DNA from 2 places in the Streptomyces antibioticus genome. Region 1 is predicted to be linked to the other one. Evidence: riboswitches for the same ligand, from Rfam matches in the RefSeq annotation. Region 1 holds a riboswitch; the other holds the start of a gene.
What was found. Region 1 has a riboswitch for S-adenosylmethionine ahead of thrC (threonine synthase). Riboswitches for the same ligand answer to the same signal wherever they lie in the genome.
Positions count from the first base shown of each region.

Region 2: it holds a riboswitch for S-adenosylmethionine, as region 1 does, so the genes downstream of both, AFM16_RS11225 (aminotransferase class V-fold PLP-dependent enzyme) here and thrC (threonine synthase) in region 1, are expected to answer to the same signal.

Region 1 is NZ_CM007717.1:4,026,779-4,033,744, reverse strand. It holds gene otsB (trehalose-phosphatase) at 1-271, shown strand, start outside; gene AFM16_RS18070 (alpha,alpha-trehalose-phosphate synthase (UDP-forming)) at 259-1,677, opposite strand; gene AFM16_RS18065 (glucosyl-3-phosphoglycerate synthase) at 1,855-2,799, opposite strand; SAM riboswitch class I at 2,969-3,114, shown strand; gene thrC (threonine synthase) at 3,133-4,416, shown strand; gene AFM16_RS18055 (ubiquitin-like small modifier protein 1) at 4,413-4,688, shown strand; gene AFM16_RS18050 (cold-shock protein) at 5,152-5,358, shown strand; gene groL (chaperonin GroEL) at 5,693-6,966, shown strand, end outside.
Region 2 is NZ_CM007717.1:2,511,288-2,518,253, reverse strand. It holds gene qcrB (cytochrome bc1 complex cytochrome b subunit) at 1-1,267, shown strand, start outside; gene trpD (anthranilate phosphoribosyltransferase) at 1,411-2,475, shown strand; SAM riboswitch class IV at 2,551-2,667, shown strand; gene AFM16_RS11225 (aminotransferase class V-fold PLP-dependent enzyme) at 2,799-4,160, shown strand; gene AFM16_RS11220 (Lrp/AsnC family transcriptional regulator) at 4,202-4,483, opposite strand; gene AFM16_RS11215 (rhomboid family intramembrane serine protease) at 4,480-5,208, opposite strand; gene AFM16_RS11210 (hypothetical protein) at 5,391-5,630, shown strand; gene AFM16_RS11205 (NYN domain-containing protein) at 5,668-6,966, shown strand, end outside.

The DNA.
Region 1 (6,966 bases):
GCCGGGCATGGACAAGGGCGTCGCCCTGCTCGACCACGTCCGCGAGACCGGCGCCGGGTCGGTCCTCTACGCCGGGGACGACCTCGGCGACCTGCCCGCCTTCGCCGCCGTGGAGAAACTCCGCGCCGACGGCGTCCCCGGCCTGCTGGTGTGCAGTGGCAGCACCGAGGTCACCGAACTCGCGGAGCGCGCGGACCTCGTGGTCGACGGGCCCGCCGGGGTCGTGGCGCTGCTGCGGGAGCTGGCGGCCCGGTCCGGTCAGCCCGGCTGACCCTCCCGCAGCGCCTCCAACTGGTCCAGGAACCAGCGGGCCGGGGGCAGCGCGGTCGCCGCCGCCGCCAGTCGTTTGGTGCGCTCGGCCCGCTCCTCCGGCCCCATCCCCAGCGCCTCGTGCAGGGCACGGGCGGTCTCCAGGACGTCGTACGGGTTGACGACGAGGGCGTCCTCGCCCAGCTCCCAGTAGGCGCCCGCCTCCCGGGACAGCACCAGCGCGCAGCCCTCGTCGGAGACCACCGGGATCTCCTTGGCGACCAGGTTCATCCCGTCCCGGATCGGGTTGACCAGGGCCACGTCCGCGAGGCGGTAGGCGGCCAGGGAGCGGGCGAAGTCGTCCTTGACGTGCAGGACGACCGGGGTCCAGCCGGGGGTGCCGTACGTCTTGTTGATCTCCGTGGCCAGGCGCCGCACCTCGGCCGTGTAGTCGCGGTAGACGGCCAGGTCCTGCCGGGAGGGGTAGGCGAAGGCCACGTGGACGACGCGCTCGCGCCACTCCTCGTGGTCGTCGAGGAGCTGCCGGTAGGCCAGCAGGCCGCGCACGATGTTCTTGGACAGCTCGGTGCGGTCGACGCGCACGATGGTCCTGCGGTCCGTGCCGCCGATCTCCTCGCGGAGGGCGGTGATCCGTTCCTCGACGTCCGGGCGGTGCGCGCGCTCCCGCAGGAAGTCGGCGTCGGCGCCGAGGCCGTGGACGCCCACCCGGGTGCTTCCCGTACCCCCGGCGAACTCCGCCGCGCAGGCGGTGAAGGCGTCCGCCCAGCGCCGGGTGAGGAACCCCAGCCGGTCCGCGCCGAGCATGCCGCGCAGCAACTGCTCGCGGATGTCCGACGGGAGCAGCGCGAAGTAGTCCACCGGGGCCCACGGGGTGTGCGAGAAGTGGCCGATGCGCAGGTCGGGGCGGAGTTCGCGGAGCATCCCCGGCACCAGGCACAGGTGGTAGTCCTGCACCAGGACCGCCGCCCCCGGGGCCGCCTCCTCCGCCAGCGCCTCGGCGAAGGCCCGGTTGTAGATCTCGTACGACGCCCACTGGCGCCGGAACTCCGCGTCGAAGACCGGCTCCAGCGGGGTCTGGTACAGCAGGTGGTGGATGAACCAGAGCACGGAGTTCGCGATGCCGTTGTAGGCGTCGGCGTGCACGTCGGCCGGGACGGGCAGCATCCGCACGCCCTCCTCGCCGACCCCGCGCCGGACGGCCTCGCGGTCGCCGTCGGAGAGCGCGGAGCAGACCCACAGGGCGCCCGCGTCCGGCCCGATCGCCGACAGCCCGGAGACCAGCCCGCCGCCTCCCCGTCTCGCGTCCAGCGAACCGTCCTCACGAACGGTGTAGGAGACCGGCCCGCGATTGGACGCGACCAGCACCTGGGCACCCCGAGCAGCGGCAGCATCGTGCGTGGTAGCCATACGCCTCAACCTAGCCCGCCACGGAAACGCTCAAACGTACGGTCACGACGAGCGGAGGGTCCGTATCAGGCCGTGTCCGGGGCCGTATACGGCGGGCGGGGCGTGTTACGCGGGTGGGGGGACGGTGGGCCTCGCCCGAGGGGTCCGTGGCGGTGGGCCGGTTCCGGGGCCGGGGGGTTACGCGACCTTGCGGGACTGGTACTCCGCCATCTCCGCCATCGGGGGGCGTTCCTCCATGTCGACCGAGTAGGTGTGGGGTTCGAAGCCGGACGGGCCGCGTTCGAACTGGGTGAGGGACGGGCGGATCAGGTGGCCGCGGGCCAAGCGGAGCTGGGCCGTGCGGTAGATCGCCGCCGCCATCCGGCCGAGGGCCTGGCCGTCCTGGTGGCGGTGCTTGCGCACCCCCACGTCGACCTGGGCGAGCGCGTCGAGGCCCACCAGGTGCAGGGCGTCGACCAGCATGCCCAGCTCGACGCCGTAGCCGACGGGGAAGGGGAGCTGTTCCAGCAGGCCGCGGCGGGCCGCGTACTCGCCGCCCAGCGGCTGCACGAACCCGGCGAGCTGCGGCCAGTGCATGTTGAGCAGCGGCCGGGCCATCAGCTCGGTCACCCGGCCGCCCTGGCCCGCGGCACCGGCGAGCGGACGGTCGTACATGCCCTTGACGAGGTCCACGCCCGGGTCGGTGAGCAGGGGGCCCACGATGCCCGAGACGAAGTCGGAGGAGAACTCCCTGAGGTCGGCGTCGATGAAACAGACGATGTCCCCGCTCGTGACGAGCAGGGAGCGCCACAGCACCTCGCCCTTCCCGGGCACGGCGGGGACGCTCGGCAGGATGGTGTCCCGGTGGACGACCCGGGCGCCCGCCGCGGCCGCCACCTGGGCGGTGCGGTCGGTCGACCCCGAGTCGACGACGACTATCTCGTCGACCAGCGGGACCTGCTGCATGAGGTCGTGACGGATGATCGCGACGATGTCGCCGACCGTCTCCTCCTCGTTCAGCGCGGGCAGGACCACGGAGACCGACTGACCCGTGGCCCGCTTCGCGGCCATGATCCGGTGCAGCGGGCGATCGGCCAGGGACCAGGAGCGGGTGGTCAGCCAGCGCTCGACTTCTTCCAGCACGGTCTGCGGCTCCTCACTGTCGTGATCACACCGGGTGCACGGGGGGTGACCGTGTGATCCATCTCGCGGTTCGGACGACTATCTCAACTGTCCTGGCCTTCGGTTACAGTCTTGAACAACGCGGGTGACCATCGCATGTCCGGGGTCGCCGGCGTTCACAACTGAATACCGCTCATCCAGAGGGGCAGAGGGATACGGCCCGATGAAGCCCCGGCAACCCACCTAGACCGGTCTCGTTCACCACACGCGAGGCTCCCGGCGAGGGAAGGTGCCAAATCCGTCTCACGGCGAGATGCGTCGTGAGGAAGATGAGGAGAAAGGGCCTCGCCTCACATGGCTGCGCAGACTGTTGCAAGCACCACGAATCCCACGGTCGACCTGGGCCCCGCCGCCGCGCTGAGCTGCCGCGAGTGCGGCCACCGCGTGCCCCTCGGCCCGCTCTTCGCCTGCGAGGAGTGTTTCGGCCCGCTCGAGATCGCGTACGACTTCTCCTCCTACGACACCGAGGAGCTGCGCAAGCGCATCGAGGCGGGACCCGCGAACATCTGGCGCTACGCCCCGCTGCTGCCCGTCCCGGCCGACGTGGCGGACAAGCCGAACCTCAACCCCGGCTGGACCCACCTCGTCAAGGCCGACAACCTGGCCCGCGAACTCGGCGTCACCGGCGGCCTGTACGTGAAGGACGACTCCGGCAACCCGACGCACTCCTTCAAGGACCGCGTCGTCGCGCAGGCCATCGAGGCCGCGCGCGCCTTCGGCTTCACCACCCTGTCCTGCTCCTCCACCGGCAACCTCGCGGGCGCGGTCGGCGCCGCCGCGGCCCGCGCCGGTTTCCGCTCCTGCGTGTTCATCCCGCACGACCTGGAGCAGGGCAAGGTCGTCATGGCCGCGGTCTACGGCGGTGAACTCGTCGGCATCGAGGGCAACTACGACGACGTGAACCGCTTCTGCTCCGAGCTGATCGGCGACACCGCCGGCGAGGGCTGGGGCTTCGTCAACGTCAACCTGCGGCCGTACTACGCCGAGGGCTCCAAGACGCTGGCGTACGAGATCTGCGAGCAGCTCGGCTGGCGGCTGCCCGACCAGCTCGTGGTGCCGATCGCCTCCGGCTCCCAGCTCACGAAGATCGACAAGGGCCTCCAGGAGCTGATCAAGCTGGGGCTCGTCGAGGACAGGCCGTACAAGATCTTCGGCGCGCAGGCCGAGGGCTGCTCGCCGGTGTCCGTGGCCTACAAGGCCGGCCATGACGTCGTACGGCCGCAGAAGCCGGACACCATCGCCAAGTCGCTCGCCATCGGCAACCCGGCGGACGGCCCGTACGTCCTCGACATCGCCCGGCGCACCGGCGGCGCGGTGGAGGACGTGACCGACGAGCAGATCGTGGACGCGATCAAGCTGCTGGCGCGGACCGAGGGGATCTTCGCGGAGACGGCGGGCGGGGTCACCGTCGGCGTCACCCGCAAGCTCATCGAGAACGGCCTGCTGGACCCGGCGAAGACCACGGTCGTCCTGAACACGGGCGACGGCCTCAAGACCCTCGACGCGGTGGCCGGCACCGGCCTCACCGCCACCATCCGTCCGAACCTCGACTCCTTCCGAGAGGCTGGCCTCGCATGAGCGTGACCGTTCGCATCCCCACCATCCTGCGCACCTACACCGGTGGGCAGGCCGAGGTGTCCGCCGACGGGGCGACCCTCGGGGAGGTCATCTCCGACCTGGAGAAGAACCACACCGGGATCGCCGCCCGCGTCCTGGACGACCAGGGCAAGCTGCGCCGGTTCGTCAACGTGTACGTCAACGACGACGACGTCCGCTTCGAGCAGGGCCTGGAGACGGCGACCCCGGACGGTGCCGGCGTCTCGATCATCCCGGCCGTCGCCGGCGGCTGACCGGTGGTTGACCGGCGTTCAGTACCCGCCGGTAGTAACCGTCGGTAACAGCGATTACCGAGCGTTCATCGAATTGCCCCCTCCGTAAGAGAAGCGGAGGGGGCAATTCTGTGTGATTGAGCGCGGTACAGTTGGGGAACCGGGTCGCGAAACCCTGATCCGGAGTCTTTCTTCGCTGCCGCGCGTCCGACAAGAAGTAGCCAAAGTGCGTGCCTCTTGCGTGGCATTTGCGGCATTTGCCGGGCCCGACTTGCCCTGAATTCTGGCGAATTCTCGCCACATTCCGGATCGGGTGCGTCCGGAATTCTCGTCCGACTGACCTGTTGCAGACGGCAGTTGGACAGATACATTCAGCCGCGGTCGACGCGTTCCGGCGCACGCCCCCAACCAACTGGGGGGTGAGGTCTGACCCGGATCCGCGAAGTGTGGATCTGTGCAAGGGCCAGTAATAGGGGAGTTAGGCATGGCTCAGGGCACCGTCAAGTGGTTCAACGCGGAGAAGGGGTACGGCTTCATCGCGGTCGACGGTGGTGCGGATGTTTTCGTCCACTACAGCGCGATCCAGATGGACGGATACCGCACCCTGGAAGAGGGTCAGCGGGTCGATTTCGAGATCTCGCAGGGCCAGAAGGGGCCGCAGGCGGACATGGTCCGACTGGCGACCGGCTGAAGCACGCGCCGACTGACAGCGTCGTTCTTCTGTTTCATCTTCTGTTTCATCTTCGAAGGGCTCGCGCCTCCAGGGGTGCGGGCCCTTCGGCATGCCCGCGGACCCTCCGCCCTCCGGCGACGGGCCGGGCCCGTCCGTGAGAGGCGCTTGCACTCGACCATGCCGAGTGCTAATCATTGGCGTTAGCACTCTGAAGGTGAGAGTGACAACGAAGGACCGGGTCGGTGAGGCCCGCAGGCCAAGTGGGGCAAGGAACCACGGGTCGGCGAGCCGTCCGTCGCGGGCGCGGGCGCGGTCCGAAGAATCACCCCCAGTCCTGGAGGGACCACTTCACATGGCCAAGATCATCGCGTTCGACGAGGAGGCGCGGCGCGGCCTCGAGCGCGGCATGAACCAGCTCGCGGACGCCGTGAAGGTGACGCTCGGCCCCAAGGGCCGCAACGTCGTCCTCGAGAAGAAGTGGGGCGCCCCCACGATCACCAACGATGGTGTGTCCATCGCCAAGGAGATCGAGCTCGAGGACCCGTACGAGAAGATCGGCGCCGAGCTGGTCAAGGAAGTCGCCAAGAAGACGGACGACGTCGCCGGTGACGGTACGACCACCGCGACCGTCCTGGCCCAGGCCCTGGTGCGCGAGGGTCTGCGCAACGTGGCCGCCGGCGCCAACCCGATGGCCCTCAAGCGCGGTATCGAGAAGGCCGTCGAGGCCGTCTCCGGTGCCCTCCTCGAGCAGGCGAAGGATGTCGAGACCAAGGAGCAGATCGCTTCGACGGCCTCCATCTCCGCCGCCGACACCCAGATCGGCGAGCTGATCGCCGAGGCCATGGACAAGGTCGGCAAGGAAGGCGTCATCACCGTCGAGGAGTCCCAGACCTTCGGTCTGGAGCTGGAGCTCACCGAGGGTATGCGCTTCGACAAGGGCTACATCTCGGCGTACTTCGCCACCGACATGGAGCGTATGGAGGCCGTCCTCGACGACCCGTACATCCTGATCGCGAACTCCAAGATCGCCAACGTCAAGGACCTGCTCCCGCTCCTGGAGAAGGTCATGCAGTCGGGCAAGCCGCTGCTGATCATCGCCGAGGACGTCGAGGGCGAGGCCCTGTCGACCCTGGTCGTCAACAAGATCCGCGGCACCTTCAAGTCCGTCGCGGTCAAGGCCCCGGGCTTCGGCGACCGCCGCAAGGCGATGCTGAACGACATCGCCATCCTCACCGGCGGCGAGGTCATCTCCGAGGAGGTCGGTCTCAAGCTCGAGAACACGACCGTCGACCTGCTGGGCAAGGCCCGCAAGGTCGTCATCACCAAGGACGAGACCACCATCGTCGACGGCGCCGGCTCCTCGGAGCAGGTCGCGGGCCGCGTGAACCAGATCCGCGCCGAGATCGAGAACAGCGACTCGGACTACGACCGCGAGAAGCTCCAGGAGCGCCTGGCGAAGCTCGCGGGCGGCGTGGCCGTCATCAAGGCCGGTGCCGCCACCGAGGTGGAGCTCAAGGAGCGCAAGCACCGCATCGAGGACGCCGTCCGCAACGCGAAGGCCGCCGTCGAGGAGGGCATCGTCGCCGGTGGTGGCGTGGCGCTCATCCAGGCGTCCTCCGTCTTCGA
Region 2 (6,966 bases), 1.5 Mb from region 1:
CTTCCTCGCCGGCATGTTCGTGCACATGATGCGCGTGTTCTTCACGGGCGCGTTCCGCAAGCCGCGTGAGATCAACTGGCTGTTCGGCTTCCTGCTGTTCGTCCTGGGCATGTTCACCGGTTTCACCGGCTACTCGCTCCCTGACGACCTGCTCTCCGGCACCGGTGTCCGCTTCACCCAGGGCGCCATCCTGTCGATGCCGATCGTCGGCACGTACATCTCGATGTTCCTGTTCGGCGGGGAGTTCCCGGGCCACGACTTCGTGGCGCGGTTCTACTCGATCCACATCCTGCTGCTGCCGGGCATCATGCTCGGCCTGATGGTGGCGCACCTGATCCTGGTCTTCTACCACAAGCACACGCAGTTCGCGGGTCCCGGCAAGAACAACAAGAACGTCGTCGGCATGCCGCTGCTGCCGGTCTACATGGCCAAGGCCGGAGGCTTCTTCTTCCTGGTCTTCGGTGTGATCGCGATCATCTCCGCGGTCACCCAGATCAACCCGATCTGGGCGCTCGGCCCCTACCGTCCGGACCAGGTGTCCACCGGCGCCCAGCCCGACTGGTACATGGGCTTCGCCGAGGGTCTGATCCGCTTCATGCCGGGCTGGGAGATCAACATCTGGGGCCACACGCTGGTCCTGGGCGTGTTCATCCCGCTGGTGCTCTTCGGTGTCGTCCTCGCGGCGCTCGCCGCCTACCCCTTCATCGAGTCGTGGGTGACCGGCGACAAGCGCGAGCACCACATCCTGGACCGCCCGCGCAACGCGCCGACCCGCACCGCGCTCGGCGTCGCCTGGGTCACGATGTACATGATCACGCTGGTGGGCGGCGGCAACGACCTGTGGGCCACGCACTTCCACCTGTCGATCAACTCGATCACCTGGTTCGTCCGGATCTTCTTCTTCGTCGGACCGGTCATCGCGTACATCCTCACCAAGCGGATCTGCCTCGGCCTCCAGCGCCGGGACCGGGAGAAGGTGCTGCACGGCCGGGAGACCGGCACCATCAAGCGCCTGCCGCACGGTGAGTTCATCGAGGTGCACGAGCCGCTCAGCCAGGAGCAGCTCTACACGCTCACGGCCCACGAGCAGTACGAGCCGGTCGCGATCGGCGCCACGGTCGACGAGAACGGCGTCGAGCGCAAGGTGAAGGCCACCGAGAAGCTGCGTGCCAAGATCAGCGGCGCGTACTTCGGCGAGGACCAGCAGATCCCCAAGCCGACCGTCGAGGAGTACAAGGAGATCACGAGCGGCCACGGCCACCACTGATCACCAGGCGTCGCCACGCCCTGAGTGAAGGGCCCCGTCCGGTCTTCGGACGGGGCCCTTCGCCGTGTCCGCGGGCTGGATAGGGTGGGATCACACCCTGTTTGCGCGAGCCAGGCTCGCCCGTACGACACCCAGGAGCGGCTATGAGCGCTGTGACCCCCGCCGGAGGCGACACCGCGGCGGTCCGTTCCTGGCCCGCCCTGCTGAACGGCCTGCTGGCCGGCCGGGACCTGTCGGCGGACGACACCGCCTGGGCGATGGACCTGATGATGCGCGGCGAGGCGACCGACGCCCAGATCGCCGGGTTCGCGGTGGCGCTGCGGGCCAAGGGCGAGACCGTCGCGGAGATCAACGGACTCGTGCGGACGATGTACGAGCACGCCAACCTGATCGAGGTGCCGGGCCGCACCGTCGACATCGTCGGCACCGGCGGCGACGGCGCCAAGACGGTGAACATCTCCACGATGTCCTCGATCGTGGTGGCCGGCACCGGCGCCAAGGTCGTCAAGCACGGCAACCGCGCCGCGTCCTCGGCCTCCGGCGCCTCGGACGTCCTGGAGAAGCTGGGCGTCAATCTGGAGCTGACGCCGAAGCGGGTGGCCGAGGTGGCCGAGGAGGCCGGCATCACCTTCTGCTTCGCCGTCAAGTTCCATCCGGCGCTGCGCCATGTGGGCGCCGCCCGCGGCCAGTTGGGCATCCGTACGGTGTTCAACGCGCTCGGTCCGCTGACCAACCCGGCGAAGGTGCGGGCGCAGGCGGTGGGGGTCGCCGATCCCCGCATGGCGCCGATCGTCGCCGGGGTCTTCGCCGAGCGCGGCCACTCCTCGCTGGTCTTCCGCGGCGACGACGGCTTCGACGAGCTGACGACCACCTCCACCTCCCGGGTCTGGGTCGTCCGTGACGGCACGGTCACCGAGGAGACCTTCGACCCGCGCGAGGTCGGCATCGAGCTGGTCCCGGTGGAGGCTCTGCGCGGCGGTGACCCGTCCTACAACGCGGAGGTCGCCCGGCGGCTCCTCGAGGGCGAGCCGGGCCCGGTGCGCGACGCCGTCCTGCTGAACTCGGCGGCGGCCCTGGTCGCCCTCGACCCGGCCGGCGGGACGCTCGCCGAGCAGATCGCCGCCGGCATGGCCCGCGCCGCCGAGTCCGTGGACTCCGGGGCGGCCCGCCGGGTCCTGGAGCGCTGGGTCACCGCCAGCAACGCCTGACGTGACGGGAATCGCCGTCCCGCGATCCGGACACGGGTTGCGGGACGGCGATCACGTCCCGTAGTTTCTGTACCAGGTCATGAGTGACAGTCATGAGGCCCCGGCCGACTGTCCGGCAACCCTCCGTCCGTGGCGGGGTGCCCCGGGTGAAGACCAGGCCGTAGGCAGCGAGGTCTACGGCAAGCGCGGGCCCCTCTCGACACCAGGGGTCCTGGTCGTTCGAGGGAGTCTTCCGTGAGCCAGCGAATGCGATAGGGCCGCCGAGCCCCGCCTCCGCGCACCCCTTTTCACTCTTCTTCCTTTCCTCTCACGGGAGTTCCGTCATGTCTGTCTCCACCGCTGCCTCCGTCCAGGACGTTTGTGCCCCGCTGCCCGTTCTGGGCTGTGATGTCACCGTCCCGCTCGTCACCGGTGGCGAGGTCACCTACGCCGCGCTCGACTACGCCGCCAGCGCACCGGCGTTGCAGCGGGTGTGGGACGACGTCGCGGCCTACGCGCCGTACTACGGCAGCGTCCACCGCGGCGCCGGCTACCTCTCGCAGCTCTCGACGGACCTGTTCGAGAACGCCCGCGCCACGGTCGCCGAGTTCCTGGACTGCCGCGCCGACGACCAGGTGGTCTTCACCCGCTCCACCACCGACTCCCTCAACCTGCTCGCCGCCGCCCTGCCCGCCGGCTGCCAGGTCTTCGTCTTCGAGACCGAGCACCACGCCTCGCTGCTGCCCTGGCGGGACGCCCGGGTCACCTACCTCGACGCCCCCCGCACCCCGGGACAGGCCGTCGAGACCCTGGAGCGGGCCCTCGCCGACCGCGACCCCTACGGCCCGGCCCTGGTCTGTGTGACCGGCGCCTCCAACGTCACCGGCGAGCTGTGGCCGGTGCGGGAGCTGGCCGCGGCCGCGCACGCCCACGGCGCCCGGATCGTCCTGGACGCCGCCCAGCTCGCCCCGCACTACCCGGTGTCCGTCCGGGACCTCGACGTCGACTGGGTCGCCTTCTCCGGGCACAAGCTGTACGCGCCCTTCGGCTCCGGTGTGCTGGCCGGCCGCGCCGACTGGCTGCGCGCGGCCGACCCCTACCTCGCGGGCGGCGGCGCGAGCCGCAGGGTCACCCGGCGCGAGGACGGGGGAGTGGACGTGGAGTGGCACGACAGCGCGGCCCGCCACGAGGCCGGCTCGCCGAACGTGATCGGCGCCTACTCCATCGCCTCGGCCTGCAAGGCGCTCACCGAGGCCGGTTTCGACACGCTGGTCGCGCGCGAGCGGCAGCTCATCGAGAAGGTGCGCACGGGCCTCGCCGATGTGCCGGAGGTGCGGATCCTGTCGCTCTTCGGCGACGACGCGCCCCGGGTCGGGGTGATCTCCTTCGTCGTCGACGGCTGGAACAGCTCCCACTTCGCCGCCGCGCTGTCCGCCGAGTACGGCATCGGCGTCCGCGACGGCCTGTTCTGCGCCCACCCGCTGGTGCGCACCCTGCTGGGCGGTGCCCCCGAGGCGCAGGGCGAGTGCGGGGCCCCCGAGGCGGCGCCGGGCGAGAAGTCCCTCAACGCCATCCGGGTGAGCTTCGGCGCCGGGACGCCCGACGAGCACGTGGACCGCTTCGTGGCGGCCGTGCGGGAACTGGTCACCGACGGCGCGCGGTGGACGTACCGCACGCAGGACGGCCGCTGCGTCCCGGCGGTCTGAGCTCGGTCTTCCGCAGGGGGCGGCGTCAGGCGGTCACACGGTCAGGAGTCCAGGCCGATCGCGAACGCCGCCTCCAGGTCGTGCTGCGAGTACGTCCGGAACGCCACGTGCGTGTCCGTCGCCTCCACGCCGGGGATCTTGCTGATGCTGCCGGGGATCACGTCGGCCAGGTCGTCGTGCCGCTTCACCCGCACCATGGCGATCAGGTCGTAGGTCCCGGTGACGGAGAAGACCTCGCTGACGCTCTCCAGCGAGGCGATCCGCTCGGCGATCTCGGGGATCCGGTCCACGCTGGTCTTGATGAGGACGATCGCGGTGATCACGGCTGGTTCTCTCCCTCGGGGGCCGGAGCGGGCGTGGCCCTCACTCTAGTCCCAGGACGAAACCGCGCCCACGCGTAGCCGAGGCCCAGGCCGAAGCCCACCAGGTGCGCCAGATAGGCCACGCCGGGGCCCTGGGGCGCCCGTCCCGCCGCCACCCACTGGAGGGCCGCCCAGCAGGGCAGCACGACCCAGGCGGGGAAGCGCAGCGGCAGGAAGAACAGGAACGGCAGAAGACTGGTCACCCGCGCCCGGGGGAACAGGTACAGAAACGCGCCCAGCACCGCGGAGATCGCCCCCGACGCCCCCACCAGCGAGGCCGGCGACCCGGCGTTGGCCGCGGCGTACCCCAGCAGCGCCAGGTAGCCGCAGCCGACGTAGAACAGCGTGAACTGGACGCGGCCCATCCGTTCCTCGGTCATCACGCCGAAGACGTAGAGGAAGAGCATGTTGCCCAGGAGGTGCACCCAGCTACCGTGGATGAACAGCGCCGTCGCCGGGGTCAGCGCGGCCCGCGGGGAGTCCGCGAACAGTTCCACCGGGATCACCCCCCAGCGGCGGAAATAGGCGCGCTGGGCGGCGAGCAGGGCGTCGCCGGAGCCGTAGGCGGGATCGAGGCCCGCGGCCGGGCCCAGCACGAAGATCGCGGAGCACACGGCGATCAGCACGTGCGTCACCGGCGCCCGTCGGAACGCGGCGCCGAGGGGGCCGCTCCACTTGCCGATCATGAACACAGAGCATGACGTAACGGGACGCACTCGCCCGTACCGCCTCGCCGCCGTGGACGGACGGGCGGTGAGGACCCGCCAGGCCGTAGGGTTACGAGCCATACACGGCGGGGAGCCTCCGGCCCGACCCGTTCGTACCAGCGACACCAGCGACCCGACACCAGAAGGAGCGGACAGTCACCATGACGGTTCCCCTGCCGACCGCCACCACCCGGTGGCGCTGCACCCTGTGCGGCAACCTCACCCGGTTCGACGTCACGCGTTCGTCGAAGGCCGTCGAGTACGTCCACCTCGACCTGGCGGGCGAGCCCAAGGTGGAGGAGCGCGAGGTGGTCAGTGAGACCATCGAGTCGGTGCGGTGCCGCTGGTGCAACGCCGTGGACCAGGTGGAACTCGTGGATCGGCCGGGCGCCGGCTCCTGACCGGAGCCGGCCCCGTACACGTATTGGGGTGTGACGGATGGTGGAGAGCGCAGGCGGGGGGCCGGGCGACGGCGCCGCTGAGGTGCTCGACCGTCCGCTGCCCGACGGGGTGCGCCGCCGGGTCGTGCAGATCGTCTCGGACGGCTTCGGCGGGCTGACCGTCGGCGAACTGCCCGCGCAGTTGCGGCAGTACGCCCGGTTCGCCCCGAACCGCCGGGCGAAGTTCGCGGGCAACGCGATGGCGGCCGCGCTGGAGACCGACGCGCTGTTCCGGCAGCGCATCGCCGAGAAGTTCAGAGAAGCCCAGCCGGAGCTGTCCGGCGCCCTCGACTCCGGCTCGCCGACCCCGGCCGCGGACCCGCTCGACGTGGCGGCCGCGGCCTATGTGCTGCGGCCCGTCGGCTGGGTGAAGCTGGTCACCGCGGCGGGCGAGGAGGCCCAGCGGGCGGACGCCGAGCGCGTCGACGACGAGACGCGGGCCGAACTGGCGCGGCTGCGCGAGGAACTGGACCGCGCCCGGGAGCAGAGCCGGGCGGACACCGAGCGGCTGCGCACCGAGCTGGACGCGGCGCGCAAGGAGACGGAGTCCCTGCACCGCAAGCTGCGTTCGGCCCTCAGCGACGTGAAGCGGGGCGAGGCGGCCCTGCGCAAGGTGCAGGCCGAGACGGAGGCCGTGCGCGCCGAGGGGCAGACCCAGGTGTCCGCCGCCGAGAGCGAGGCCCGGCGGCTCAAGGCGCGGCTCGGCGAGGCGGAGGCGGCCCTGGAGGCGGCCCGCCGGGCGGCCCGCGAGGGGCGCAGCGTCGAGGACATGCGGGTCCGGCTGCTGCTCGACACCGTGCTCGACGCGGCCCAGGGGCTGCGCCGCGAACTGGCGTTGCCGCCGGTGTCGGTGCGGCCCGCGGAGACGGTCGACGCGGTCGAGCCGGGCCGGATGACCCCCAAGGACATCGCCGCGCGCGCCCTGTCGGAGAACGACCCGGCCATCATCGACCAGTTGCTCGCCCTGCCCCAGGCGCATCTCGTGGTCGACGGCTACAACGTCACCAAGACCGGCTATCCGCAGATGCCGCTGGAGAAGCAGCGGCTGCGGCTGCTGGGGCAGCTCTCCCAGCTCGCGGCGCAGACCGGCGCCGAGGTCACCTGTGTCTTCGACGGGGCCGAACTGGCCGCCCCGGTGCTGCTCGCGCCGCCGCGCGGGGTGCGGGTGCTGTTCTCCAAGGCGGGGGTGACCGCCGACGAGCTGATCCGCCAGCTCGTGCGCGCGGAGCCGCCCGGCCGGCCGGTGATCGTCGTCTCCACCGACCGCGAGGTGGCCGACGGCGTCGCCAAGGCGGGG